DNA from 3 places in the Mesorhizobium sp. AA23 genome. Region 2 is predicted to be linked to each of the others. Evidence: predicted binding sites of a transcription regulator. Region 2 holds the regulator's gene; each other region holds the start of a gene.
What was found. Region 2 encodes PhoB, which activates phosphate uptake and scavenging genes when phosphate is short. Its sites were predicted from a motif close to TGTCATNNANCTGTCAT; they were not measured.
Positions count from the first base shown of each region.

Region 1 (9,735 bases), on a different contig from region 2:
GGTGAGAAACCATGGCAACGCGACCGATCAGCCCCGAGGACCATGACCGCATCGCCGAGACCATCCGTGCCGCGGAAGCAAGGACCGACGGCGAGATATACTGCGTCGTGGCGGGGTCCAGCGACGGCTATTTCTTCCCGGCCGCGTTCGCGGCGGCGCTCGCCACGATTGTCGTCAGCCTCGCAGTGGCCTACGGGCTGGAAGCCTTGTGGCTGACCATCCGTTTGCCGCATTTCGTGCTTGCTCAGCTTCTGGCGTTTGGCTGCATGCTTGCGCTCCTCTGGGCGCTGCCCGGCTTGCGAATTCACCTCGTGCCGAAACGGCTGCGCTACCAGGCGGCGCATGCCAATGCGATGAAGCAATTTCTCGCGCGCAACGTCCACCGCACCCAGGCGAGGACGGGCGTGCTGATCTTCGTCTCCATCGCCGAGCGCTATGCCGAGGTCGTTGCCGACAGCGGCATCGATGCTAAGGTCGGCCAGCATGTCTGGGATGGCGTGGTGCGGGACCTGACACAGCACGCGGGCGACGACCGACTCGCCGACGGCTTCGCCAAGGCGATCGAATCGGTCGGCGCGGTGCTGGCCGAGCATTTCCCGGTTACCGCCGGCGACACCAATGAATTGGATGACCATCTCGTCGAGATCTGACGGAACTGACTGAAAATCTGCTCTGCCGGGGCCGGGTGAGGGCTGGTTTTCGGCGCCTCCGACGCCGCCAAGCTCGTTTGTGAGAAAGCGCGGGCGCGACAGCGCGGACTCTTTGCAGTCGGGCCAAGCGGGTTTATGATTAACAAATCATGAACACGCTGACGATCGACATCCGGAAAGCCGACCCTCGCGATGCAATGGCTATCGCGGACGTGCACCAGGAGGCATGGCGCGGCGCCTATTCCGGCATCATCCCGCATCGCACGCTGACGGCCATGATCAATCGCCGCGGCCCCGATTGGTGGGCGAACGCAATTCGCAAGGCAGCGACCGTGCTGGTGGTCGAGATCGGGGGCACGATCGCCGGCTATGCCACGATCGGCAGGAACCGCGCCCGCGAGCTCAGGCAGCAAGGCGAGATCTACGAGCTTTACCTGCGTCCGGAATATCAGGGCATCGGCCTCGGCAGCAGGCTGTTCAAGGCGGCGCGGACGCGCCTTGCCGACCACGGCCTCAGAGGCCTGGTGGTGTGGGCGCTGGAGGACAATTACAACGCGCTGGCCTTCTATGCCGGCAATGGCGGCCGCGACGTCGCCGAAGGCGTCGAGGTCTTCGAGCAGAAGGCGCTGAAGAAGGTTGCCTTCGTCTGGGAATGATGGCCGCCACTTAAAGCGCGTAGCGGTGACGTGCTTCAAGTCTTCGTTTGATGCATATCGTTCGCCCAAAACCGCTGCGCAGTCTTGGGCGACATGCATTGGGTTACAATCCATCACAAACTGTGCGCTTCCATTAGCGTCCAGTGCTATTCGCCGCATTGCACCATGAAGCGCCGCCCGCTATCGATCTCACAAATCGAGAGAGGGATTTGAGCATGCGCATCGAAGCCGTACCAACGGGGAAGAATCCGCCCGAGGACATCAACGTCATCATCGAGGTGCCGATCGGCGGCGAGCCGATCAAGTACGAGATGGACAAGGAGGCCGGCACGCTGTTCGTCGACCGCTTCCTGCACACCTCGATGCGCTATCCCGGCAATTACGGCTTCGTGCCGCACACTTTGTCGGGGGACGGCGACCCAATCGACGTGCTCGTCTGCAACACGCGCGCGCTGGTGCCGGGCTGCGTCATCAATGTGCGGCCGATCGGCGTCTTGATCATGGAAGACAATGCCGGCCAGGACGAGAAGGTGATCGCGGTTCCCTCGCCGAAGCTGACGCTGCGCTACGAGAATGTCACCGAATACACGCACCTGCCGGAAATCACCCGCCAGCAGGTGCAGCACTTCTTCGAGCACTACAAGGATCTCGAGCCCGGCAAATGGGTCAAGATCGAGGGCTGGCACGATTCCAACTATGCCAAGAAGATGATCGTCGAGGCGATCGAACGGGCGAAGGCGGTCAAGTAGGTAAGCGGCAGCCAACGGCTGGGCGATGGGGCTTGGGCGAGCCCTCAACGTCGTCATCCCAGGGCGAAGCAGGAGCGCAGCTCCGTCGCGGAGACCCTGGGATCCATGCCGTGAGGTCGCGCGAAGATCGTTACGGAACAGAATTACTGCACCGTGGCAACGCCTTGATGTAACGGCATGGATCCTTGGGTCTGCGCCGCGTCGCTTCGCTCCTTGCTCCGCCCAAGGATGACGGATGCGCAACCTTCGCCGTCTCGCATTCGTCGAACACCCTCTGATTTCTAGTTATCTACTCGCCCGAAGTCCGGCACGTTGCCGATCACCTCGCGCTTGTCCTTGCCGCAAGCAAAACCCTTCGCCTTTTGGTCGGCGAGCTTGCGGGCCTGATCGTTGGCCTGAGGGTTGCCGGTAGCGAGCACGAGGCCGATTGTGCAGCCCTCATGCTCCTCCGGCTGCGCGACCTTGGCGACGACCAGCACCTCGGTCGGCTTGTTTTCGTTTTCGGGATTGCTGATCTCGCGACGATGAATGACGGCGAAGGGCACCGCCTTGTCGCCATTGGTTTCGATGCGCCACTCGACCTTCGCCCCAGCGGTGTTGAACCCGGAGAAACTCTCCCAGATGGCGGTCATGTCGTCGGAGGGAAAACCGTAGTAGACGGACTCGCGCGCGTCGTCATAGCCGATCAGCACCGGATAGCCGCGATAGCCGGCGCAGGCGAGGTTCGCCCAGTCGCCGTCGCCTTCTTCCGATTGCGCGTAGGTCACGCAGTCCTTCTTCCAGTCGAGGTCGGTATAGTCGCTGGAAATGTCGCCGGCATGGGCCGAGCCACCAAGGATGACAAAGGCAGTAAGAGCAAGCCAGGCGCGCATCCGAAGACCTCCGTTTGGTGCAGCAGCGTAGCGTTAAAACCCGCGTGAGCCTAGGAAGCTGGGTTGGCGCGAAGGGTCAATTGTCTAGGCCGGTGCTGCTCCTCACCTGCCTGCCGGCATCCTCTCCCTGTATAGCGACGGGGAGAGGGGCGCTCTCCTCGATGGTTTCGCCAACAGCCGACGTTGCAGGAAAAGCGCCGAAGCAGCGGACACTAGTTCTTCAAGCTGGCTTCAATCAGCAGATCGGCGTTACGGGCGACTGATGCCGCCGGTCCGCCGAGGCCGAACAATTGGCCGCTGATATAGGCGCCCTCGATCAGCAGCAGCAGCCCATCGCCCAGCGTGTCGGAATCACTCGCACCCATCGCGGCCGCCATGGCGCGCAGGCGCCGGCGCAATTCCTGCTTGTTGTTCTCGCTCACCACCCGCGCAGGATGGCCGTGCTCGGGATATTCGACCGCCGCATTGGTCATGCCGCAACCGCGATAGTCCGGCCTCTGCGTGCGTTTGCCGACGCGAGTGAGGAAAGCGATGATCTGCGCGCGCGGGTTGCCAGGATGCGCGTCCACGGCGTCGTCGAACCGCTGCCAGAATTCGAGGTCGTACTTGCGCAGATAGGAAGCGGCGAGTTCGTCCTTGGACGGGAAGGTCCGGTACAGGCTGGGCTTGGTGACGCCGGCGCGCCTGACGATCTCGTCGACGCCGATCGCCCGGATGCCTTCGCGATAGAACAGGTCGCGCGCCACGTCGAGGATCTTGTCGGCAGCCTTCGGCGCCGGTGCCGTGCCGGCTCCGCTGATCGACGCTTCAATTTTTTTGTCCGATGGCATTCAACAAACTCGCTTGACAATGTTACTGACCGGTACGTATGAATGGCGCCGCTCCACTGCAACGTACCGGTCAGTAACATGATAGCTCATTCCCGCCCCTTTGGCCAGCGCTACGCCTTCGTCGTCGTCGCAGTCATCTTCTTCTGCCTGCTGATCGCCGCCGGACTCCGTTCCGCGCCGGCGGTCATGATGCTGCCGCTGGAAGAGAGCTTCGGCTGGCGGCGCGATGTCGTCTCGCTTGCCGCCGCGGTCGGCATCTTCCTCTATGGCCTCACCGGGCCATTTGCCGCGGCGTTGATGGAGCGGATCGGGCTACGCCGCACACTGCTTGCCGCGCTGCTGATCATGTCGGGCTCCACAGCGCTCAGCCTGCTGATGACCAAGCCGTGGCATCTGCTGATCACATGGGGGGTATTTTCGGGCATCGGCTCGGGCGCGGTCGCGACCGTGCTCGGCGCCACCATCGTCAATCGCTGGTTCAAGACCAATCGCGGCCTGGTGATGGGGCTGATGTCCGCCTCCAGCGCGACCGGCCTGCTGGTGTTCCTGCCGCTGCTCGCCTCGCTGGCTCAGTCGGGAGGTTGGAAGCCGGTCGCCGTTGCCATCGCCATTGCCACGGCGGCTCTCGTGCCGCTGGTCTTTCTGCTGGTGCCGGAGCGCCCGGCTTCCATCGGCCAGGTGCGTTATGGGGCCGATGCCGACGACGTGCCGCCGGTGTCGCCGGCCGCGCAAGGCAATTTCCTGGCGCATACGCTGAACACGTTGCGCCGTGCCGCGGGAACCAGGGTGTTCTGGTACCTGTTCGCCACATTCTTCGTCTGCGGTTTCACCACAAACGGCCTCGTCGGCACGCACCTCATCGCCTTTTGCGGCGACATGGGCATCGGCGAGGTGCAGGCAGCCGGGCTGTTGTCGATGATGGGCATCTTCGACCTGATCGGCACGACGCTGTCCGGCTGGCTCACCGACCGTTTCGATCCGCGCAAGCTGCTTGGCGTCTATTATGCCGTGCGCGGCCTGTCGCTGATCTATCTGCCCTATTCCGGCTTCTCGGCCGTCAGCCTGATCATCTTCGCCGTGCTCTATGGGCTCGACTGGATCGCCACAGTGCCGCCGACGCTCAGGCTCGCCAACGAAGCTTTCGGCGACCGCAGCGGCCCGATCGTGTTCGGCTGGATCGTCGCTGGCCACCAGGTGGGCGCCGCGGCGGCGGCGGCCTTCGGCGGCACGATGCGCGAATTGCAGGGCAATTACGAGCTTGCCTTCCTGATCGCCGGCATGACCGGCATAGCCGCGGCCTGTATTTCGCTCTTGATCAACACGAGCAAGCCGGCTTTTGAGCCGGAACCGCAGGCGGCCTAAAGCGCGACTTCCCTTCTCCCGCAAGGGGAGAAGGGAAGAGCTGTGACCTGTTATCAAAATTTCATGGTTCCGATATGCGCCTGAAACATTGAGGCCGGAGGTTGGCGGTCCCGTTGAACGCCATCCGGAGACAGCCATGAACAAGCTCTCGTTAACCCGCCGCGCTTTCGTCACCTCGGCCAGCGCCTTTGCCCTAGTCGGCGCCTCCGGACTCGCGTTGCCTTACTATTCGCGCGCCAATCAGCGCCCGGCCTTCACCCACGGCGTCCAGTCCGGCGATATCGACGCCACCTCCGGCATGGTCTGGACCCGCACCGACCGGCCGGCGCGCGTGATGTACGAAGTGTCGACCACCGAAGGCTTCGCCGACGCCGTCAGGCTGGCGCCGCTCGATACCTCGCCCGCCAGCGACTATACGGTGAAGCGGCTGCTCACCGACCTCGCCGCCGACCAGGACATTTTCTACCGGATGACGGCCGCCGATCTTTCCGACATCAACGCCGTCTCCGAGCCGATCGTCGGCCGTTTCCGCACCGCGCCGGCGTCGAAGCGCGACGTGCGCTTCGCGTGGTCGGGCGACACCGCCGGCCAGGGCTGGGGCATCGACGAGACCGGCATGAAGACCTACTCCACCATCGCCAAGCACACGCCTGACTTCTTCCTCCATTCCGGCGACACGATCTATGCCGACGGCGCCATGAAGGACGAGGTCGACCTGCCCGGCGGCGGCAAGTGGAAGAACGTCGTCATGATCGACGGCAAGCGCAAGGTTGCCGAAACGCTGGACGAGTATCGCGACCAGTGGAAGTACAACATGATGGACAAGCACGTGCTCGCGCTTAGCGCCATCTGCCCGACCTTCTACCAGTGGGACGACCACGAGGTGGTGAACAACTGGTCGGATTCGAAGGACCTGACGACCGACAACCGCTACACGGAAAAATCCATCCCTGTGCTGGCGGCCCGCGCGGCGCGCGCCTTCCATGAGATGACGACCATCCGCTACGAACCTTCGGAACCGGGACGCGTCTATCGCAAGATCGCCCACGGGCCGCTGCTCGACGTGTTCTTCCTCGACATGCGCTCCTATCGCGGCCCGAACGGCCCCGACATGGAGGACACGCTGACGCCGAAGTCGCGCATGCTCGGCGAGCAGCAGACGCAGTGGCTGAAGCGCGAGCTGGCGAATTCCAAGGCGACCTGGAAGATCATCGCCGCCGACATGCCGCTCGGCCTCGTCGTCTGGAACGACGCGGCCAAAAAGGCCGGAGCCGAGGCGGTCAGCAACGGCGACAATGGCACGCCAAAAGGCCGCGAGCTCGAGTTCGCCGACCTGCTGCGCTACATCAAGAACGCCGGCATCACCAACACGGTGTGGCTGACCGCCGACGTCCACTATACGGCGGCGCATTACTACAATCCGGACAAGGCGCAGTTCCAGGATTTCAACCCGTTCTGGGAATTCGTCTCCGGCCCGATCCACGCCGGCACCTTCGGTCCCAACGATCTCGACATGACCTTCGGGCCCGAGCTGAAGTTCATCAAGGCGCCGAGCGCCGAGCAGGGCCAGAACCTGCCGCCATCAGCGGGCCTGCAGTTCTTCGGCCTGGTCGACATTTCCGGCGCCACCGAGCAGCTAACGGTGCGGCTGATGGATCGCGACGACAACGAGCTCTACAAGGTCACGCTCGATCCGGTGCGGTCGGCTTAGGGTCGGCGCCAGGCACCCCCCTGTGCCCTGCCGGACAGTCCGGCAGGGCACAGGGGGGTGTCCCGGAGTGCCACCTTTGTCAGGTAGCCGTCGCAATATTAATCCGGATAGCAGGTCGCGGGAATGTTCGGCCAGACGGCGGTGTCGCAGTTGGCTGCCTTCTGGCGCTGCTTGAAGGCGGCGCTGACCGGGCCGGTGACGATCGGGTCGACCCCGTCCGGGGCGTCGGCAAACATCTGCTGCGCGGTTTTGGCATCACGGGGCGAGGGGTCAGCTTCTCTCAGGGCAGCCGCCGACTGTGCGGCGCCAGCCGCAACAAGCACGCCAAGCGCTGCCCACGCGAAAACCGGACGCAATCTGGACATCTGATCGGTCATGAACATGAAATTGCCCGGCCCCTCAAAGGTTCCCCCTTGGTTAACAGAATCATTTCACACCAAGACGTTTAAGAATCAGTGACCATTTATTTGGGGCGGGGCCTCCCCTTTCGCAATTGCGAAAAACCTTGTATGAGCCGCCCAACCGAAAAAGGCGGCGCTTTCGGGCCTGCTGCCTGCAACGCTCCCGAGACCAGACAATGAACCTCCGCAATATCGCGATCATCGCGCATGTCGACCATGGAAAAACCACGCTCGTCGACCAACTCCTGAAACAGTCCGGCGCCTTCCGCGAAAACCAGCGCGTCGCCGAGCGCGCCATGGACTCCAACGACCTCGAAAAAGAACGCGGCATCACCATCCTGGCCAAGGCGACCTCGGTCGACTGGAAGGGCACCCGCATCAATATCGTCGACACGCCCGGACACGCCGACTTCGGCGGCGAGGTCGAGCGCATCCTGTCGATGGTGGATTCGGCGATCGTGCTCGTCGACGCCGCCGAAGGGCCGATGCCGCAGACCAAGTTCGTCGTCGGCAAGGCGCTGAAGGTAGGTCTGCGGCCGATCGTCGTCATCAACAAGATCGACCGGCCGGACGCTCGTCACATCGAGGTGGTGAACGAGGTGTTCGACCTCTTCGCAGCGCTCGATGCGACCGACGAGCAGCTCGACTTCCCCATCCGCTACGGCTCGGGCCGCGACGGCTGGGTGTCGGAAAATCCGGAAGGCCCGAAGGACCATGGCCTTGCGCCGCTGTTCGATCTCGTCGTCAAGCATGTGCCGGCGCCGACGGTGCATCCCGGTCCGTTCCGCATGATCGGCACCATCCTCGAGGCCAATCCGTTCCTCGGCCGCATCATCACCGGCCGCATCGAGTCCGGTTCGCTGAAGCCCAACCAGGCGGTCAAGGTGCTGCACCATGCCGGCACGCAGATCGAGACCGGACGAATCTCGAAAATCCTCGCCTTCCGCGGGCTCGAGCGCCAGCCGATCGAGGAAGCCCAGGCGGGCGACATCGTCGCCATCGCCGGCCTGTCGAAGGGCACCGTCGCCGACACCTTCTGCGATCCGAGCGTGAGCGAGCCGCTGCATGCGCAGCCGATCGACCCGCCGACGGTGACCATGTCCTTCCTGGTCAACGACAGTCCGCTTGCCGGCACCGAGGGCGACAAGGTGACCAGCCGCGTCATTCGCGACAGGCTGCTGCGCGAGGCCGAAGGCAATGTGGCGCTCAAGATCGAGGAATCGCCGGAGAAGGATTCCTTCTTCGTCTCCGGTCGCGGCGAGTTGCAGCTTGCCGTGCTGATCGAGACGATGCGCCGCGAAGGCTTCGAGATCGCCGTGTCGCGCCCGCGGGTCGTCATGCAGAAGGGCGATGACGGCCAGTTGCTGGAGCCGGTCGAGGAAGTCGTCATCGACGTCGACGAGGAGCACGCCGGCGTGGTCGTGCAGAAGATGTCGGAACGCAAGGCCGAGATGGTCGAGCTGCGCCCCTCCGGCGGCAACCGCCAGCGCCTTGTCTTCCATGCGCCGACCCGCGGCCTGATCGGCTATCAGTCGGAACTGTTGACCGACACGCGCGGCACCGCCGTGATGAACCGGCTGTTTCATGCCTACGAGCCCTACAAGGGCGAGCTGCCCGGCCGCACCAATGGCGTGCTGATCTCCAACGAACAGGGTGAGTCGGTCGCCTATGCGATGTGGAACCTGGAGGATCGCGGCCCGATGATCATCGATCCGGGCGTCAAGGTTTACCAGGGCATGATCATCGGCATCCATTCCCGCGACAACGACCTGGAAGTGAACGTGCTGAAGGGCAAGAAGCTCACCAACATCCGCGCCGCCGGCAAGGACGAGGCGGTGAAGCTGACGCCGCCGGTCCGCATGACGCTGGAACGCGCGCTGGCCTGGATCCAGGACGACGAGCTGGTCGAGGTGACGCCGAAGACCATTCGGCTCAGGAAGCTCTATCTCGACCCGAACGAGCGCAAGCGCTTCGAGAAGTCGGCCAAGGTGATGGGCGCGGCGTAGGGTTTTAGCCCAGGCAGTTACTCAAGGGAGGGGGCATCGCTCCCTCTCTTTTCACTTCATGCACATGCGGCCGAAACGACAGCGTCACGGCCGGTCTCGCCGGAGAGGTCGACGCGTACGACCATGCCGTCGCGCACCGGCCTGCGCAGGGCTTTGGCGCCGCACGGTTCGATGGCGAGCAACCGCCGCGCTTCCCAGGCCTGCAGCCTCGACCGGGAGATGCCGAGCTCGCCGGCGAGCAAGCGGTCAAGCCGCAAGGGCGTTGCGGCATCGAGCCGAAGCTCAAGCCAAAGCGCCGTCGCGCCTTCCGGCCTGCCATCCAGCGGCTCCTTTCGCACCGTGACTTCGGGAGATTCTTCGATCCGCCCGACCCGATTTCTGAGCGCCACGGCATCGAAGCCATAGTGTCGGACCAGCGTCGGATCGTTGCGCTCCAGTGCAGCCATCAGCGCCGGTGCGATGTCGCGACGGTTGCATCGCTCGAAAATGGTTCGGTTC
Region 1 is NZ_LYTP01000014.1:832-10,566, forward strand. It holds gene A9K66_RS15310 (YgcG family protein) at 1-5, shown strand, start outside; gene A9K66_RS15315 (TPM domain-containing protein) at 12-650, shown strand; gene A9K66_RS15320 (GNAT family N-acetyltransferase) at 800-1,306, shown strand; gene ppa (inorganic diphosphatase) at 1,522-2,055, shown strand; gene A9K66_RS15330 (hypothetical protein) at 2,337-2,927, opposite strand; gene A9K66_RS15335 (TetR/AcrR family transcriptional regulator) at 3,140-3,757, opposite strand; gene A9K66_RS15340 (MFS transporter) at 3,836-5,119, shown strand; gene A9K66_RS15345 (alkaline phosphatase) at 5,256-6,830, shown strand; gene A9K66_RS15350 (hypothetical protein) at 6,929-7,213, opposite strand; gene typA (translational GTPase TypA) at 7,408-9,237, shown strand; gene A9K66_RS15360 (DUF1062 domain-containing protein) at 9,294-9,735, opposite strand, start outside.
Region 1: A9K66_RS15345 (alkaline phosphatase) is a predicted target of PhoB. The motif match lies at 5,168-5,184, and genes of this name have one in related genera.

Region 2 (9,735 bases):
GGGCGCTTCTCGCGCCTCACGACGGTGGTGCGCTTCATCAACGACATCCTGTTGTCGGCGCCATCGATCATTGTCGGCCTGTTCGTCTACGAGCTGATGGTGCGGCCGATGGGTCATTTCTCGGCGATCGCCGGCGCGGTGGCGCTGTCGATCCTGGTGATCCCCGTCGTCGTGCGCACCACCGAGGACATGCTGAACCTTGTGCCCAACGCGCTGCGCGAGGCCGGCACCGCCATCGGCGCGCCGCGCTGGGTAGTGATCCGCTCGGTCGCCTATCGCGCCGCACTGTCCGGCATCGTCACCGGTATATTGCTGGCGATCGCCCGGATTTCGGGCGAGACGGCGCCGCTGCTCTTCACCGCGCTCAACAACCAGTTCTGGTCGAGCAATCTCAACGCGCCGATGGCCAGCCTGCCGGTGACCATCTTCCAGTTTGCGCTGAGCCCTTATGAGGAATGGCAGCAACTGGCCTGGACGGGCGCACTGATAATCACCCTGACGGTTCTCGGGCTGAGCATCTTCGCCCGCAGCCTTACCGGACGCAGAGAGGACAGATGAAACCGATGTTGTCCACCGACCTGAACGTAGCCGAGACGACCGCCGAGAAGGCCAAGATCGAAGTCAAGAACCTCAACTTCTACTATGGCCAGTCGAAGGCGCTGAAGGACATCAACCTGTCGCTGCCCGAGCGCAGCGTCACCGCCTTCATCGGACCTTCGGGCTGCGGAAAGTCGACGCTGCTGCGCGTGCTCAACCGCATCTACGAGCTCTACCCGAAGCAGAGCGCCGAAGGCCAGGTGCTGCTCGACGGCAAGAACATCCTCGACCGTTCGCAGGACCTCAACCTGCTCAGGACCAAGATCGGCATGGTGTTCCAGAAGCCGACGCCGTTCCCGATGTCGATCTACGAGAACATCGCCTTCGGCGTCAGGCTGTATGAGAAGATCAGCAAGGCCGAGATGGACAATCGCGTCGAACAGGCGCTGAAGCGCGCCGCGCTGTGGAACGAGGTCAAGGACAAGCTCAACGCCAGCGGCCAGAGCCTTTCGGGCGGCCAGCAGCAGCGGCTCTGCATCGCCCGCACGGTGGCGGTGAAGCCGGAGGTCATCCTGCTCGACGAGCCGGCATCGGCGCTCGATCCGCTGTCGACCGCCAAGATCGAGGAGCTGATCGACGAGCTGCAGGCCGACTACACGATCGTGATCGTCACCCACAACATGCAGCAGGCGGCGCGCGTCTCGCGGCAGACGGCGTTCATGTATCTCGGCGAGCTGATCGAATTCGACCGGACCGAAAAGATTTTCACCTCGCCCCGCGAGAAGCGCACGCAGGACTACATCACCGGCCGCTTCGGCTGAGTTCATACGAGGACATAACCATGGCCCATACGGTCGCTTCCTTCGACGAGGATCTGAGGCAGATCAGCCAGCTCATCCGCGACATGGGCGATCTTGCCGGCTCGATGGTCGGCGCGTCGACCAAGGCTCTGCTGAATTCCGATAACGCGCTGGCGCAGCGCGTGGTCTCCGACGATGCCATCATGGACGCGCGCCAACGCGAGCTCGACGATCGCGCCATCACGCTGATTGCCAAACGCCAGCCGATGGCCGACGACCTGCGCAGCGTCGTTGGCGCCATCCGCATGGCCGGCGATCTCGAGCGCATCGGCGACCTTGCCAAGAACATCGCCAAGCGCGTCGGCTCGGTCGGCATCAGCGCCGCGCCGCGCGACCTTTCGCACTCCATCGATTCGATGGCGCAGCTGGTGCTGATCCAAGTGCAGGGCGTGATCGAGGAATACACGGCCGGCGACTCTACGGCGCTCGCCAAGCTCCGCAACGACGACGAGCGCATCGACGTCAAATACACCTCCGTCTTCCGCGAGCTCCTGACCTACATGATGGAGGATCCGCGCAACATCACGGCTTGCACGCATCTGTTGTTCTGCGCCAAGAATCTGGAGCGCATAGGCGACCACGTCACCAACATCGCCGAGAACGCCTACTATGTGCTGACCGGCACGCAATTGCCGGCGAATCGTCCTAAGCAGGACGAGACGGCGATGTCGGCGCCGGCGGCCTGACAGCGAAGGTGCCTGCTAAATGATCGCGCCACGCATCATGGTGGTGGAGGACGAGGAGCCGCTGGGGGTGCTGCTCCGCTACAACCTCGAATCCGAGGGCTATCAGGTCGAGGTGGTGACGCGCGGCGACGAGGCCGAGATCCGCCTGCAGGAGAATGTGCCCGACCTTCTGGTGCTCGACTGGATGGTGCCGGCGGTGTCCGGCATCGAGCTTTGCCGGCGCCTCAGGATGCGGCCCGAGACCGAACGCCTGCCGATCATCATGCTGACCGCGCGCGGCGAGGAAAGCGACAGGGTGCGCGGCCTCTCGACCGGCGCCGACGACTATCTGGTCAAGCCGTTCTCGACGCCGGAATTCATGGCCAGGGTCAAGGCGCTGCTGCGCCGCGCCAAGCCGGAGGTGCTGTCCAGCGTGCTCAAGGTCGGCGACATCGTGCTCGATCGCGAATCGCATCGCGTCTACCGCAAGAAGAGCGAGATCCGGCTCGGCCCGACCGAGTTCAGGCTGCTGGAATTCATGATGCGGCATCCCGGCCGGGTGTTCTCGCGCAGCCAGCTGCTCGACAATGTCTGGGGCGAGACGATCTATATCGACGAGCGCACCGTGGACGTGCATGTCGGCCGCCTGCGCAAGGCGGTCAACAACGGCCGCATGCCGGACGTCATACGTACCATCCGTGGGGCGGGCTACGCGATCAGGGAAGATTAGCCGCCGGCCTGGAGTTCATCCGTGCCTTCCAGGCGAGACAGTGCAGCCCAAAGCGCGTCGAACTCCGCTTTGGCAATCTCGCGGGTTTGCAAACCATCGTGCTCGGCCTCTTCCACCGTAGGCAGCTCCCCCTCGGGCAAGTGGTCGCCGTCGAGGCCTCCGGGATATGCGAGGAGCATGCGGCCATCGGCGTATATGTGTATTGCCCGACGACCAAGATTCTCGGCATCGCATTCGAAATAGTACAGGGTTGGCAAATCCGCGCCCCCAGGCGTGACACTCATGAGCCAGCGAGCGGGAGGGCCGAAGTCAGGCAGATAATAGGTTACGCCAAGCCGGTTCTTGTAGCTCTTCATCATAGGCACTCGTCGGCCTCAGGCGACATTCTTCCCCGCGCCGCTTCTCGCCTGCACGCCCGGCGCGAAAATCTCCTGGTCGACGAAGGTCAGCGCGCGCACGGCGCAGCCTTCGCGGATCAGCGGCAATTCGTTCGGCTCGGTATCGAAGGAGATCGAATTTGAATGCTGGCCGCCGGCGGTCTGGGCGATCGCCTCGCGCAGCGCCGGCTCGATCAGGTCGAAGGCGGCGGCGCTGACGCCGACCATGGCGACCGGCGCCGGGTCGATCAGCGCGAACAGGCTGCCGAGGCCGAAGCCCAGCGCCTCCCCGGCCCGGCGATAGGCCTCGCGCTCCGGGCCATCTGTCTCGCGCGCCTTGGCGGCGAGCGCCCGCATGTCGGCGTCGCCGACATCGACCGGCTCGGCGTCCTCGCTCATCTTCATGGCGCTGCGCCAGATGGCGTAGTTGCCGGCATAGGCCTCGACGCAGCCGCGGCGTCCGCAACGGCAAAGCGCGCCGCTCGGACGATGGATCATGTGGCCGAACTCGCCGCCGGACGAATGTGTGCCGGTGAACAGCTCGCCCTTCAGCACCAGGCCCATGCCGATGCCGTGCGAGAGCAGAATGGCGATGAAATTGTCGCGATAGCGGTGGGGATCGCGCCACTGCAGCGCCACAGCCATCATGTTGCAGTCGTTTTCCATGGTGGCCGGAATGCCGAATTCCTTTTCCAGGATGTCGGCGAAGGGAATGTCGGTCAGCGGCGTGATCGGCGACCATAGCATGGCGCGGGCATGGGAATCGGTGATGCCCTGGATGCCCATGGCGATGCGGGCGACGCTGCCGACGTCGAGGTCCGGATCGTCCAGCCGGCGCCGCACGATCGCCAAGCATTCGCCGATCAGCTCGTTGCGCGGCATGGTGAGCGTATCGAGGCGGCGCTGCTCCTCGGCGATGACCTGACCCGCATAATCAATAACGGCGACCGAGAGGAAATTGAGCGACAGCACCACCGTTACCACCGCCGCCGCCTCCGGCTTGAGCGCGAGGCCCACCTGTGGCCGGCCGCGCTTCAGAGACGCGGTCTCGCTCGGCTTGCTCTCGGCCAAGACGCCTTCCTGGATCAGGTCGGAAGAGATCGCCGAAATGGTCGAATGGCTGAGCCCGGTGGTCGCGGCGATTTCCGTGCGCGACGGCTGGCCGGCCCGGCGCACGGCCGAGAGCACCATGGCGCGGTTGCGCCGACGCAGATCGTCGTGGCGGATTCCGACCGACATTTTTGTCTCCTCCCAGTCAGCGCGGCCTCTCGATCATGCACAGGACTCGGCGACGCGCCAGATCGGTTCAGTCCCGCACGCCGGCACCCGAACCGTCCTGGTCTTACAAGTTTCGGTGGACCGGGCTGCGCCTCCTCCCGAACTGTTCCGCGATAGTGGCAGAAGCGGTCGGCACTGTCATTATTTATTGCGGGCCTCGAAAAAAGTACGTGACCACCTCAAAAACCGTCAGAATTGCAGTTGACAGCGCTTTAGCGTTAGATCAGTATTTTTTCGAGGCTCGAAAAAAAGCCTCATCGCCTTCGGGCCAGTCTGGGTCGCGCCGCAAGGGGCGCAGGGAGGATATCATGAAGAGATTCGCAGCCGCCATTCTGGCGGGCGTCGCCATGTCGTTGACGTTGGTGTCGGTCGCGCAGGCGAAGGACAAGGTGATCGGCGTTTCGTGGTCCAATTTCCAGGAAGAGCGCTGGAAGACCGACGAAGCGGCGATGAAGAAGGCGATCGAGGCCGCCGGCGACAAGTACATATCCGCCGACGCACAGTCCAATCCAGGCAAGCAGCTGACCGACGTCGAAAGCCTGATCTCGCAGGGCGCGAATGCGTTGATAATCCTGGCGCAGGACGCCTCCGCCATCGGGCCGGCGGTGCAGAAGGCACTCGACGAAGGCATTCCGGTCGTCGGCTACGACCGCCTGATCGAGAACAAGGACGTGTTTTATCTGACCTTCGACAACAAGGAAGTCGGCCGCATGCAGGCCCGCGAGGTGTTCAAGGCCAAGCCCGAGGGCAATTACGTCTTCATCAAGGGCTCGGGCGCCGACCCGAACGCCGATTTCCTGTTCTCCGGCTCGATGGAAGTGCTGAAGGAAGCCATCGACAGCGGCAAGATCAAGAATGTCGGCGAGGCCTATACCGATGGCTGGCTTCCCGCCAATGCGCAGAAGAACATGGAGCAGTTCCTGACCGCCAACGACAACAAGGTCGACGCGGTGGTGGCGGCCAATGACGGCACCGCCGGCGGCGTCGTCGCGGCTCTGACGGCGCAAGGGCTGGCCGGCACCGTTCCGGTCTCGGGCCAGGACGGCGACCATGCCGCGCTCAACCGCATCGCGCTCGGCACCCAGACGGTGTCGGTGTGGAAGGACGCGCGCGAGCTCGGCAAGCACGCCGCCGAGATCGCCTCGCAGCTCGCCGACGGCAAGAAGATGACCGACATCGCGGGCGCCAAGGACTTCACGACGCCTGGCGGCAACACCGTCAAGTCGCTGTTCCTGACCCCGGTCGCGATCACCAAGGATAATCTCAACCTCGTCATCGACGCGGGTTGGATCAAGAAGGATGAAGTCTGCGCGGGCGTTGCCGCCGGCAGCGTCGCGGTCTGCAACTAAGCTGGCCGTCAGGTTCAAACGCAGCGCCGCGGCCCGACAGCCGCGGCGTTTCTCCAAAGGCTTTCGGGCGTACTGAAGCCGGAGACCATTGGGGCAGTTCACTGTCCGGCAGGATCGCCGAACTGCTCCAGCCGTTTGTTTCCGCGCAATTCCAGGCGGCCACGCACTTTTCCTGGAATTGCTCTAGCATCGTGGTCCGGCATCCGCGCCAGACGGCAAGCCGGTGGGAGGAGATCATGACCGATACGACCTCTGATACGCCGGCCAACCCGGCGGCGGATCGCGCGCGGGCTTCCGAACTGAGCACCGTCGGGCGCTTCCTCAAGGCGACCGAGCTCGACACCCGCATGCTCGGCATGGTCGGCGCGCTGCTGATCATCTGGATCGGCCTGCATGTCATCTCGAGCCTGCGGCTCGGCGTCAATCCGCTCGATTTCGATAGCCGAACGTTCCTGACGCCGCGCAACCTGTGGAACCTGTCGGTGCAGACCTCGGCCGTGGCCATCATGGCTTCCGGCATGGTGCTGGTCATCGTCATGCGCAACATCGACCTCTCCGTCGGATCCGCCGAGGGTTTGATCGGCATGGTCATGGGCTTTGCCCAAGTGCATTTCCTGGTGCGAATGGTTGGGCTCGAGCTTGGCAATCCCTGGATCTGGGTGCTGGCGCTGTTGATCGGCCTGGCGCTCGGCCTGCTGATCGGCGCCTTCCAGGGCTTCGTCATCGCCTATCTCGAAGTGCCGGCCTTCATCGTGACGCTTGGCGGGCTGCTGGTCTGGCGCGGTGCTGCCTGGTGGGTCACCAGCGGCCAGACGGTGGCGCCGCTCGACGCCACCTTCCAGCTGATGGGCGGCGGACCGGCCGGCTCGATCGGCGCCAGATGGAGCTGGATCGTCGGCGCCGTCGCCTGTTTTGCCGTGGTGTTTGCGCTGTTCAACGGCAGGGTGCAGCGCAAGCGCTTCCGTTTTCCGCTGCGTCCGATCTGGGCCGAGACGCTGCTCGGCGCGGTCACCTGCGCCGTCATCATGGGCGCGGTGTGGCTGGCCAATTCCTATCCGTGGCCGGTCGGCATCGTGAACCGCTACGCCGCCGCCAACAATCTCACGGTCCCCGAAGGCGGCCTGTTCATCGCCCACGGCATCGCCGTTCCGGTGCTGATGGCGATCGCCGTCGGCCTCGTCATGACCTTCATCACCAAGCGCACTCGCTTCGGCCGCTATGTCTTTGCCATCGGCGGCAATCCGGAAGCGGCCAACCTTGCCGGCATCAACACGCGCTGGATCACCATGAAGGTGTTCATGATCATGGGCGTGCTGGCGACGATGGCCGCGGCGATATCGTCGGCGCGGCAGAATTCATCGACCAATGCGCTCGGCACGCTGGACGAGCTCCTGGTCATCGCCGCGGCGGTCATCGGAGGCACCTCGCTCGCCGGCGGCTCGGGAACCGTGCTCGGCGCTATGCTTGGGGCGCTGCTGATGCAGTCACTGCAGTCCGGCATGGTGCTCCTCGGCGTCGATTCGCCGCTGCAAAGCATCGTCGTCGGCGCCGTGCTAGTCATCGCGGTCTGGCTCGACACCATCTACCGCAAGCGGGTGTGAAGGAGGCAGCATCATGGCAGACAAGAACGCTCCCACCGGCGCCCCGCTGGTCGACATGCGCAACATCTCGATCGCCTTCGGCGGCATTCGCGCCGTCGACGATGCCTCCATCGATCTCTTCCCCGGCGAAGTGGTGGCGCTCCTCGGCCACAACGGCGCCGGCAAGTCGACGCTGATCAAGATACTGTCCGGCGCCTACAAGCGCGATGCCGGGCAGATCTTCGTCAACGGCGAGGAGGCAGCAATCTCCAACCCGCGCGACGCCAAGAAATACAGCATCGAGACGATCTATCAGACGCTGGCGCTTGCCGACAACGTCGACGCCGCCGCCAATCTTTTCCTCGGCCGCGAGCTGATGACCGCCTGGGGCACGCTGGACGACGTCGCCATGGAGGCCGAAGCGCGCAAGGTGATGGGCCGGCTCAATCCGCGCTTCCAGCGCTTCAAGGAGCCGGTGATCAAGCTGTCCGGCGGACAGAGACAGTCGGTGGCGATCGCGCGCGCGATCCTGTTCAACGCGCGAATCCTGATCATGGACGAGCCGACGGCAGCGCTCGGCCCCCAGGAGACGGCCCAGGTCGGCGAACTGGTGCGGCAACTCAAGGCCGACGGCATCGGCATCTTCCTGATCAGCCACGACATCCATGACGTGTTCGAGCTGGCGGACAGGGTCTGCGTCATGAAGAACGGCCAGGTCGTCGGTACGGCGCGCACCAGCGACGTGACCCAGGACGAGGTGCTCGGCATGATCATTCTGGGCAAGTGCCCGCCAGGCGCCATGCCAGGCCCGGGAGCGCTGAAAATCGCGGCCTAAGACTATAAATTGGTTGGCTAATTTGCGACTTGTTTGATGAGCCAATCGCGGCGTTGGGTTGGCCTTGCCATTGTATTGGCGCGGAGACTTGCCCATAAAGGTGGCCAACCATCCATGGGCCGCATCCTGCATTGAAAAAGCTTTTCCCGATCGTCGCCTTCATCGCCGTCGCGCTGATCAGCCTGACGATGGCGGGGTTCGCCTATTTCGCGACCCAGGAGGCGGCACGCATCAAGTTCGAGGGAACCGCCGACGATGCGCTCAACCGCATCGAGAGCCGCATCGACCTGCATCTGTCGCTGCTGCGCTCGACCCAGGCGCTGTTCGATGCTCGTAACGGCGATATCACGCGCGGCGAGTTCAAGGCCTTCCTCACCGCGCTCGACATCGACGACAATTTCGCCGGACTGCGCGGCATCGGCTTCCTGAGGCTGGCCAAGGCCGGCGACGAGGCCACGCTCGAGCGCGACATCCTGCGCGCTCGCGGTTCGGCCCACCCGGTCTATCCGGCAATCACGCAGCAGCAATGGCGCACGCCCATCGTGCTTTTCGAGCCGCTCGATACCTCCAACCAGTCGATCATCGGCTTCGACATGTTCAGCGACCCGGCACGGCGGGCGGCAATCGAGAAGGCCATGGCCGACGACCAGCAGCATGCCAGCGGGCTCGTTCAACTTGGCCAGGGACAAGGGCTGGAGCAGACCTTCCCCGGATTTCTGGTCTTCGTGCGGCTGAACGTGGAAACGGCCCCGGACGTCATCGATGCCAGCCGCTCCTCGACCGCCGGCTTCCTCTACGCCTCCTTCCGCGCACGCGATCTGTTCCAGGTGGCGCTCAGCAAGGCTCCGCTGCTGCCGGTCAACGTCGAAATCTTCGACGGCCAGCCGGGTGCCGACAATCTCCTGTTCCGATCGGAGGCGCCGCCGGCCGAATCGCTCGGCGGAAAGCTGCTGGCGCGCCGGGATATCGTCGTGGCCGGCCGGCCCTGGACCGTCCTGTTTCGGCCGACGAGCGCTTTCGCGCTGCCGTCCTCGCGCGCCATCCCGGTGATGCTCGGGCTGTTCGGCCTGCTGCTCGCCGGGGCGATTGCCTTGGTGGCCCGCTATCAGGAGCGCGCCTACGAGGCGAAGTCGCTGCTGCATGAGGCCACGGAGAAGAGCCTGCTGGAAAAGGAGCTGATCCTGCAGGAGATGAAGCACCGCATCAAGAACTCGATCACCAGGGTGCTGGCGATCGCACGGCAGACTGCTTCGCAGGCCACCGACGTCAAGGAGTTCTCGGCATCATTCTCGGCGCGGCTGCAGGCGATGGCCGCGTCGCAGGACATGCTGACACGCTCGCGCTGGCAGAAGGCGGACCTCGGCGACCTGCTGCGCACGGAGCTTGGGCAGGTGTTCGGCAAAGAGCTTTCCGAAGGCATATTGTCGGGGCCGGAAGTGCTGCTTGACGAGACGACGACGCAGGCGCTCGGCCTGACCTTCCACGAGCTTGCCACCAACGCGCTGAAATATGGCGAGGCCGGCA
Region 2 is NZ_LYTP01000001.1:481,695-491,429, reverse strand. It holds gene pstA (phosphate ABC transporter permease PstA) at 1-558, shown strand, start outside; gene pstB (phosphate ABC transporter ATP-binding protein PstB) at 555-1,358, shown strand; gene phoU (phosphate signaling complex protein PhoU) at 1,379-2,083, shown strand; gene phoB (phosphate regulon transcriptional regulator PhoB) at 2,103-2,792, shown strand; gene A9K66_RS02315 (hypothetical protein) at 2,789-3,151, opposite strand; gene A9K66_RS02310 (ROK family transcriptional regulator) at 3,167-4,408, opposite strand; gene xylF (D-xylose ABC transporter substrate-binding protein) at 4,756-5,796, shown strand; gene A9K66_RS02300 (sugar ABC transporter permease) at 6,033-7,397, shown strand; gene A9K66_RS02295 (ATP-binding cassette domain-containing protein) at 7,411-8,211, shown strand; gene A9K66_RS02290 (CHASE domain-containing protein) at 8,343-9,735, shown strand, end outside.

Region 3 (9,735 bases), on a different contig from region 2:
GTCGGCGACGACGACCAGTCGATCTATGGCTGGCGCGGCGCCGAGGTCGACAATATCCTGCGCTTCGACAAGGATTTTCCGGGCGCCACCATCATCAGGCTGGAGCGCAACTACCGCTCCACCGCGCATATACTGGGTGCGGCTTCGCATCTTATCGCCCACAATGAGGGCCGCTTCGGCAAGACGCTGTTCACCGACCGCAACGACCCCGAGGACGATAAGGTGCATGTCCATGCCGCCTGGGATTCGGAGGAAGAGGCGCGCGCCATCGGCGAGGCGATCGAGGCCTACCAGCGGCAAAAGCACAACCTCAACGATATGGCGATCCTGGTGCGCGCGTCCTTCCAGATGCGCGCCTTCGAAGACCGCTTCATCACGCTCGGCTTGAGCTACCGAGTCATCGGCGGCCCGCGCTTTTACGAACGCTTGGAAATCCGCGACGCGCTGGCCTTCTTCCGCGTCGTCGCCAACAGCGGCGACGACCTTGCCTTCGAGCGCATTGTCAACGTGCCGAAGCGCGGGCTCGGCGAAGCCACCATCCGCCAGATCCACGACACCGCGCGCGCGATGCAAATCCCGATGCTTGAGGCCGCGGCGACACTCGCCGAAAGCGACGAGTTGAAGCCGAGGCCGCGCGCCGCGCTGCGCGAGGTCGCGGCCAATTTCGAGCGCTGGCAGAAGGCGCTGGAGACCACGCCGCACACCGAGCTCGCCGAGACCATCCTCGAGGAGAGCGGCTACACCGACATGTGGAAGAACGACCGTTCGGCCGAAGCGCCCGGGCGGCTGGAGAACCTCAAGGAACTGATCCGCTCCATGGAGGAGTATGAATCCCTGCGTTCGTTCCTCGAGCATGTCGCGCTGGTCATGGAGGCAGAGCAGGGCGAATCGCTCGATGCGGTCTCGATCATGACGCTGCATTCGGCGAAAGGGCTTGAGTTCGAGACCGTATTCTTGCCCGGCTGGGAGGAAGGCCTGTTCCCGCATCAGCGCGCGCTGGACGAAGGCGGCCGCTCCGGCCTCGAGGAAGAACGCCGCCTCGCCTATGTCGGCCTGACGCGCGCGAAAAAGAACCTGCACGTCTGGTTCGTCTCAAACCGCCAGATCCACGGCCTGTGGCAATCGACCATTCCGTCGCGTTTCGTCAATGAATTGCCGGAAGCCCATGTCGATGTCGCCGATGGCGGCAATTCCTATGGCGGCTATGGCAATCCCTATGGCGGCGGCTCCTTCGCCTCAGACCGCGGCGGCGGCCGGCAGAATCCCTACGGCGCCTCGCGCTTCGACAATATCGGCGCGGAAAAACCCGGCAGCTTCTCCAACACCTATGCAACACCCGGCTGGCAGCGCGCGCAGGCGAACCGCACCGAAGCGACCGACCGCAACTGGGGCACACGCTCCGGCCACCAGGTCGAACGCATCGGCTATGGCGAGACCGACAGCGGCTATGGCGCTGGCCGCACCTCGGTGAAAGGCCGCACCATCGAAGGCGAGCTGGTCGCCAAATCGGTCGCCGACACACCTTCGCCATTCAAGCTCGGCGACCGCGTCTTCCACCAGAAATTCGGCAACGGCAACATTGCCGCCATCGACGGCAACAAGCTGACCATCGACTTTGACAAGGCCGGCCAGAAACGCGTGCTGGACGGGTTTGTCACCAGCGTTTGAGCGGCGGCCGCCAACGGATTACCGTCCGAAAACCGCAGCCTCTCAGCGATACCGCGCCTGGTTCCATTTGTGGCCGAGCAGCGACAGGATGATGATCAGCCCGTTGAAGAACTGCACGTAGAAGCCGCTGAGGCCCGCGGCGACGACGCCGGTCTGGATGAACGACACGGTGACCGCGCCGATCGCGCCGCCGACCACTGTACCGATACCGCCCCACGTCGGCGTGCCGCCGACGAACACCGATGCCAGCACCGGCAGCAGGTAGCCGTCGCCCGCCGTCGGCCACCAGGTGAAGTTGATCATCACCGAGAAGGTTCCGGCGATCGCCGCCCCGATGCCGGTGAAGACGAACACCTTGACCCGGACGCGCTGAACGTCGATGCCCATTTGCTTGGCGCTGTCCGGATTGTCGCCGACCACCTTGACCTGGGCGCCGAAGCGGTGGCGGTTGTAGAGCAGCGCCGAAAACACGACGAAGGCGATCGCCCAGAAGATCTGCACCGGGATGCCCCAGAGCTGGCTGGAGAAGATCGCGTAAGCTGAGCTGTCGGCCAGATTGGTCAGCGCCGTCGACCTGCCCTCGTTGATGATCTGGATCAGCCCGCGCAGCAGGAAGTTCATGCCGAGCGTGGCAATCAGCGACGACAGGCCGCCATAGACCACCAGCGATCCGACCAGGAAGCCGAGCAGCGTGCCGGTGAGAAGCGCCGCGGCGATGCCGAGGAACGGATCGTAGCCGGCCTGCACGACGATCGCGAAGGCCCATGAGGCGAAACCCATCGTCGCCGGGAACGATAGGTCGATCTCGCCGCAGGTGACTACGAAGACCAGCGGCACGACAACGAACAGCGCGACGGGAAGCGTCGTCAGCACCGAGCTGTAAAGATACCAGGTGGTGAAGACGGTCGGGTTGGCGATCATGAAGATCGCCATCATGACGATGAACACGGCGAGCGTGCCTAGCGCCGCGCGATTGTCGAGGACGAAGCCGCGCAGCCAGTGATCGGAAGGATGACTCCACTGCTTGCCTGATTCTGTCGGGCCGCTTGCTCTTCCCAGAGGTGTTTGCAGATCGGGTTCCATGGCCTTGCTCATCACGCTCTCTGCTCCGCTCCGCCCGCCTCGTGTAGCCCTGGCAGGCCACCCGGATGCGCGATCTCTTCCATAAAGTTGATGAGGTCGTCGGCTGACTTGACCTCGCTGCGGTCAGCCGTCAACGCCACCTTGCCGCGGTCGAGCACCACGAAGCGGTCGGCGATGTCGAAGACATGATGAATGTTGTGGCCGATGAACAGGATCGAGCGGCCACTCGCCCGCACCTGGCGCACGAAATGGAAGACCTTGGCGGTCTCCGTCAGCGACAGCGCCGTCGTCGGCTCGTCGAGGATAATCAGCTCCGCCTGCTTGTAGATGGCGCGCGCGATCGCCACACCCTGACGCTCGCCGCCCGAGAGCTGGCCGACGATGGAATGCGGCGTGAACACTTTCGATGTGAAGCCGATCTCGCGCATCAGCCGGCTTGCCTCCTCGATCTCCTTGTTGACTTTCAGCCAGCCCATGAAGCCGGTCAGCTCGCGGCCCATGAAGATGTTGCGCACGATCGTCTGCTGCACGGCCAAAGCGCGGTCCTGGAAGACCGTCTCGATGCCGGCATCGCGCGAGCGGGCGGCACTCCATCCGGTCACCGGCTTGCCGCGTACGAGGATGTCGCCGCTTGTCGGCTTGACCACGCCGGATAGGATCTTGATCAGCGTCGATTTGCCGGCGCCGTTGTCGCCGATCAAGCCGACCACCTCGCCGCGATCGACGCTGAGGTTGACGCCGCCCAGCGCATAGACCTGGCCGTAGGATTTCTTGATATCGCGCAGTTCGATGATGCGTTCGCCCATGCGATCCTCGCTTCCAATTGTGTTATCGGCCGCTTGCCGGCGATCCGGTCGGCCGGGCCCAACCCCGACCGACCGCCTGGGAGGTCAACGCAGCGCCTGCTTGGCCAGCTCGGCGACGATCTCGTAATTCTGCGGCGTGACGAAGCCGGCGCCGGTATCGACATTCATCGGCGCCAGACCCAGCACCACCTGCTGGCAAAGGCTCAAGATCGGCAGATAGCCCTGCAGGAAAGGCTGCTGGTCGGCCGTCAGCTGCACCCAGCCGCCCTTGAAGCCTTCGACGATCTGCGGGCTGGTGTCGAAGCCGAAGTTGAAGATGTCGCCGGGCTTGCGTCCCGCCGCCTGCATATAGGTGGCGACGTTGCCTAGCATCTGTCCGCCGGGATAGCCGACCGCCTTGACGTCGGGGTGGTTGAGCAGAGCCGCCGTGATCACCGGAATGGCAAGGTTCGGGTCGGACGCCCATTCGCCGCTCGGCGGCGAGGACAGCTGGATCACCTCGACGCCCGCCTCCTTCAGCGCCGCGACCGTGCCGCGCTCGCGCGCGCCGCGATTCTCGTTCTCGAACGGGCCGATCATGATCGCCTTGTCGCCGGCCTTGAGCTTGCCGAGCTTGAACGCCTCGGCGCCGAGCGCGCGGCCCTGCTGCTCCTGCTGCGCGCCGACATAGCCGCCGCCGAACGCTTCCACCACCTTCGGCACCGGCACGTTCTGGTACATCATCTTGATGCCGTCCTTATGCGCCTGCTCGGCCAGCGGCATGATCGCGGCATCGCCCGGATGGCCCATCATGGCGATGCCTTGCGGCTTGACCGCGACCGCCTCGCGCAATTGCTGCACCATCTTCTCGACATCCCACTGGGAGAAGATGTAGTCGACCTTCGGCCCAAGATCGGCCGCCGCCTGCTTGGCGCCATTGTAGACGATGGTGCCGAAGGCGTCGCCCTCGGCGCCGCCGACGAAGAAGCGGATATGGACGTCCTTGCACCATTGGGCGTCAAGCGCCTTTGCCGGCAAGGTGGAAATCGAGGCGCAGAGCGCCGCAGCAGCCGCCGCGACGGTCGAGCGCAGAACAGTCCTTCTCGTCGTGATGCTCATGCACGTTCCTCCCTTTTGGTCCCTCGCAACAGAGGGTTTCGACGATTGCTTCGGCCGTAGTCTTGGTGGCCGGCTCCTCCCGCCGGCCGGTCCTCACACCGGATTGGGCAGGTAGCTGGCTCCTCCCCTGCACTGCTTCAGATAGCCCAGCGCCCGCACCTGACCGGTCATCTCGAGGTCGCCGCGATAGACCGGGTCGTGCCAGCCTTCGATGTCGATGGCGCCCTTGTAGCCGGCCAGCCGCAATTCGCTGATCACCCGGGTCCAGTCGCTGTCGCCGAAGCCGGGGCTGCGCATCTGCACGAATGGCAGGCGTCCGAACACGCCGTGCTCGCGGATCACGTCCCAGCGCACGGTGGCGTCCTTGCCGTGGACGTGGAAGATACGCGGCGCCCATTTGCGAATCTGCGGAATCGGGTCGATCAGATAGACGAGCTGGTGGCAGGGCTCCCATTCGAGCCCGAGATTGTCGTCGGGCAATTCGTTGAACATCAGCTCCCAGGCGTCCGGGTTGTGGGCGATGTTCCAGTCGCCGCTCGCCCAGTTGCCGTCCATCGCACAGTTCTCGAAGGCGATGCGCACGCCCTTGTCGGCGGCGCGCCTGGCCAGCGGCCCCCAGACCTCGCGGAAGCGGGGCAGGCTGTCGGTCAGCGGTTTGCCGCGCAGCCGGCCGGTGAAGCCGCAGACCATCGTGGTGCCGAACAGATGTGCGTTGTCGATGACGGTCTCCCACGCCGCGAGCACGCCGCGGTCGACCTCGCCGTTCTCCAGCGGATTGCCGAACACGCCGATCGATGAGACGGCGACGTCCGCATCGCCGATCGCTTCGCGGATTTCGCCCGCCAGGCGCTTTAGGTCCTTGCCGCCCAGCGTCTGCCAGAAAAAGGGCTGGATGCTCTCGAAGCCGAGCGGCAGGATCTGTTTCACATAGGCGGCCGGGTCGTCGAGATTGGCTCGCACCATGGTGCCGATCCTGATGTCGAGAAGCGGGTTCGGCATCACGGCGTTTCCTTTGCGATTGCGACGCGGCGTCCGGTCTCTGCGCTTTCGATGGCGCCAAAGACCATGGCTAGGCTTTTGATGTTGTCGGTGCCGCGCGTCTCCGGTTCGGTGCCGGTCTCGATCGCGCGCATGAAATCCTGGATGATGCCGAGATGGCCGTCGACTCTGTCGGCCGCGTCGAGCGCCGGCACCTCGATCGACTGGGTCTTGTCGATGATACCGTCGCGGCCGGATGCAACCACCTCGGCCTTCAACCCGTCATGCCCGTCCCACAACAGGCTGCCGCGCTCGGCGACGATGCGCCAGCTGCCTTCCCAACTCGTGCGGAAACCGTCCGCGCACCAGGAGCCGGCATAGGTGAAGACCTTGCCGCCGCCGAAATCGAACACCGCGCTGGCCGACGAGCCCTGACGGTACCAGGAATTGGCAGGCTCCCACTCCTGGCAATAGACGCCGGCCGGTTCGCCGGCGACCATGTAGCGGGCGGCGTCGAACGTGTGGATCGCCATGTCGAGCAAAAGCACGTGGCGCATCTCCTCGCGAAAGCCGCCGAAGTGCGGCGCGACGAAGAAGTCGGCATGGATGCTGGTCGGCTTGCCGATGGCGCCGGAATCGAGGAACCGCCGGATCCGCCTGACATTGGCGACATAGCGCCGGTTCTGAACCACGGCATGGACCCGCCCCGCGCGGCGCGCCGCTTCGATGATGGCGCGCGCATTTTCTGGGCTGTCGGCAAGCGGCTTTTCGGTGAGCAGATGGCAGTTATGGGCAAAGGCCGAAAGCGCGACCTGGCGCCGCGCAGCAGGAACCACGACATCGAACACGGCATCGGGCCGGGTCTGATCGAGAACGGCATCGAGGCTGGTGCCGATGACGGCATTGGGGAGCTCGTACTCGCGCGCCCTCGCCTGCGCCCGATCGGCATCGAGATCGACAAGGCCGGCAATGGCAAGCCCGTCGATCTGCCTCGCGGCATCGAGCCACTGCCTGCTCATGGCTCCGCACCCGACCAGGACGACCTTCATCATCCAGCGCTCCTCCTCCGCTCGGCCCCTCCAGGCCGAGTGTCACGGCATTTCCGGCTTCACCGTAAACGTTTTTCCGTAAACGTTTACGAGAACACACCCGATGGCGTAGAATGTCAATCACCTGCTCGCGAAAATCGACATGCACTGCTTGGCCTGAAGGACGGCCGGTGCTAGCGAGGTCAGGGGGAGAACCTACCTTGGCGTCCAGCATCCACGATCTCGCGCGTCACCTGAACATTTCGATCGGCACCGTGTCGCGCGCGCTGAACGGCCGCGCCGACGTCAATGCGGAGACGCGCCAGCGCGTGCTCGAGGCGGCCAGGAAGCTGAACTATTCGCCCAACCAGTCGGGCCGCAGCCTGCGCCAGGGCGCCACCCGCTCGATCGCCTTCATGCTGCAACCGCATCCCGGCGACCAGCAATATGGCGAGCCGTTCTTCATTCCGTTCCTGACCGGCCTGCAGGCGCGGCTCGCCGAGCATGAGTTGGATCTGATGGTCGTCATGGGCGAGCCCGGCCAGTATCAGCAGGAGCGGCTGCGCCGCGTGGTTGAGACGCGCCGGGCCGACGCGGTCGTGTTGGCCAATACACGGCGGGAAGACGATCGGATCGACTATCTGAGCAAGGCCGGCTTTCCCTTCGCCACGCTTGGCCGAAGTCAATCCGGCGGCGACACCTATCCTTCGCTCGATATCGATTTCGAGAGGGCGGGTGATGAAGCCGTCGACCGGCTGGTTGCGCGCGGCCACCGCCGCATAGCTGCCATCCGCCCTTCGCTTGATCTCAACTTCGGCTACCTGTTCCTCGACGGCTACCGCAAGGCTCTGAAGCGGCACGGCATCGAAGTCGACCCCGGCCTGATCGCCGACGGCTTCATCAACGAGACCGGCGGCTACCAGGTGACGCCGCGTGTCATGCTCTCCAAGGACCGGCCGACAGCCATCATCTTCAACAATGACGCGATGGCGCTCGGCGGCTGCAAGGCACTGGCCGAGATGGACATCAGGCCCGGCCACGACATCGCGGTGATCGTCATCGTCGACACGCCGCTCTGCCGCTACTTCTCGCCGACGCTGACCGCCTTCCGTCCGGCGCTGGAGCCGATGGGCCGGCGGCTGGCCGAGATGCTGCTGGCGTCACTCCCGGCCCATGCCGGTCCGGAGGGGCCACGCACGATCCGCGAAGTCTGGCCGCTGGAGCTCGTCGCGCGCGAGAGCGATTGAGCACCCTCTCCTTCTCCCCTTGCGGGAGAAGGTGTCGCCGAAGGCGACGGATGAGGGGTGCTCCAGGGAAAGCCAACGTCTCGCTCCGCTGGAACACCCCTCATCCGTCTCGGCGCTGCGCGCCGATCCACCTTCTCCCACATGGGGAGAAGGAAGGAGCCCCACTCCTGTCACGCAAGTATGATGTTCGCGTCCTAGACCCGATGTGACGCCATTCCGGCTCTGCTCGTCACATGGGGACATCATGAAGCACCTCAACCGAACCGTCGCGCTTGGCGCGGCAATCGCCCTGTTCACCGTGCTGAGCCCTGCGCTCGCCGAGGGTGTTGGCTATGTCAACAAGGGGCTGGTCTGCGTTGGCCGCATCCCCGCCAGCCAGAAGGACAAATTCGGCGAGACCTTTGGTTCGGGCTCCGGCATGGCAATCGACGCCAAGAGCTGGGCGCGTGACGGCGCCGGCTACAAAGGCTCGCTCTGGCTGCTGCCGGACCGCGGCTACAACGTCGCCGGCACCACCGACTACCGGCCCCGCTTGAACACCATTGCAATCGAGCTGACCCCGACCCCTCCGGGCGCGGCGCCCGCCGCCGGCCAGGAACAGTCGGGCGTCAAGGCAACGCTCGTCGACACCATGCTCCTGACCGACGACAAGGGCGCCGACGCCACCGGCCTCGACCCGCTCAACGGCGTGCGCCCCGCTGCCGGCGACATGCCGATCCTGCCGCAGGCCGACAATGGCAAGCTTTCGCTCGACGACGAGGCGGTCGTGCGCCTGCCCGACGGCACCATGTTCATTTCCGACGAATATGGCCCCAACATCTATCGCTTTTCGGCCGACGGCCGCCTGATGTCGGCGACGCAGCCGCCGGCGGCCCTGGTGCCGATACGCCATGGCAAGCCGAACTTCGCTTCCGACAATCCTGGCCCGGGTGCCGCCGAGCCGGATCCCAAGGATCCCGAGACCGGCCGCCAGAACAATCAAGGCCTCGAAGGCATGTCGATGACGCCGGACGGCAAGTTCCTGATCGCCGTGCTGCAGTCGGCGCCGCGCCAGGATGGCGGCGATTCCGGCTCGACCCGCCGGAACACCCGCGCGCTGGTCTATGACGCCTCCGACCTCGCCCACCTCAAGCTGGCGCACGAATATGTCGTACCGCTGCCGGTGTTCAAGGACGCCAAGGGCAAGATCAAAGTGGCCGCGCAGAGCGAGATCGTGGCGCTGTCCGACAAGAGCTTTTTGATGCTGGCACGCGACAGCGGCAACGGCCAGGGGCTGAAGGACGCCGAGTCGGTCTACCGCAAGATCGAGATCGTCGACCTGTCCGCGGCCACCGATATCGCCAACGGCCCATTCGACGCCGCCGACAAGCCGGTTGCGCCGAAAGGCGTGCTCGATCCGTCGGTGACGCCGGCCAAGCTCACCTCGTTCATCGACATCAACGACAAGGGCGAACTCGGCCGTTTCGGCCTGCACAACGGCGCGCCGAACGACAGGAACAACCTCTCGGAGAAGTGGGAGGCGATGTCGCTGGTGAGCGTGCTGGACCCGAAGCTGCCTGACGACTATTTCCTGTTCGTCGCCAACGACAACGACTTTCTCACCCAGGACGGCTTCCAGGTCGGTGCCCCGTACAAGGCCGAGGATGGCGCCGATGTCGACACCACCTTCCTGGTCTATCGGGTTACCCTGCCCGGCCTGTCGGGGAACAGTCTCGCCGCAAACTAGGCTGAATCGACATTCAGCGCATCCATAACATAGCTGCGGCGAGATGGGTGAAGGCGAGGAAGTGGCCGGCGCGACGATCGAAGCGTGTGGCGAAGCGTCTG
Region 3 is NZ_LYTP01000011.1:22-9,756, reverse strand. It holds gene A9K66_RS10200 (UvrD-helicase domain-containing protein) at 1-1,668, shown strand, start outside; gene A9K66_RS10195 (ABC transporter permease) at 1,711-2,763, opposite strand; gene A9K66_RS10190 (ATP-binding cassette domain-containing protein) at 2,763-3,557, opposite strand; gene A9K66_RS10185 (substrate-binding domain-containing protein) at 3,642-4,655, opposite strand; gene A9K66_RS10180 (sugar phosphate isomerase/epimerase) at 4,749-5,654, opposite strand; gene A9K66_RS10175 (Gfo/Idh/MocA family oxidoreductase) at 5,654-6,685, opposite strand; gene A9K66_RS10170 (LacI family DNA-binding transcriptional regulator) at 6,883-7,908, shown strand; gene A9K66_RS10165 (esterase-like activity of phytase family protein) at 8,153-9,634, shown strand; partial or broken gene A9K66_RS31130 (IS5/IS1182 family transposase) at 9,648-9,735, opposite strand, start outside.
Region 3: A9K66_RS10165 (esterase-like activity of phytase family protein) is a predicted target of PhoB. The motif match lies at 8,077-8,093, and genes of this name have one in related genera.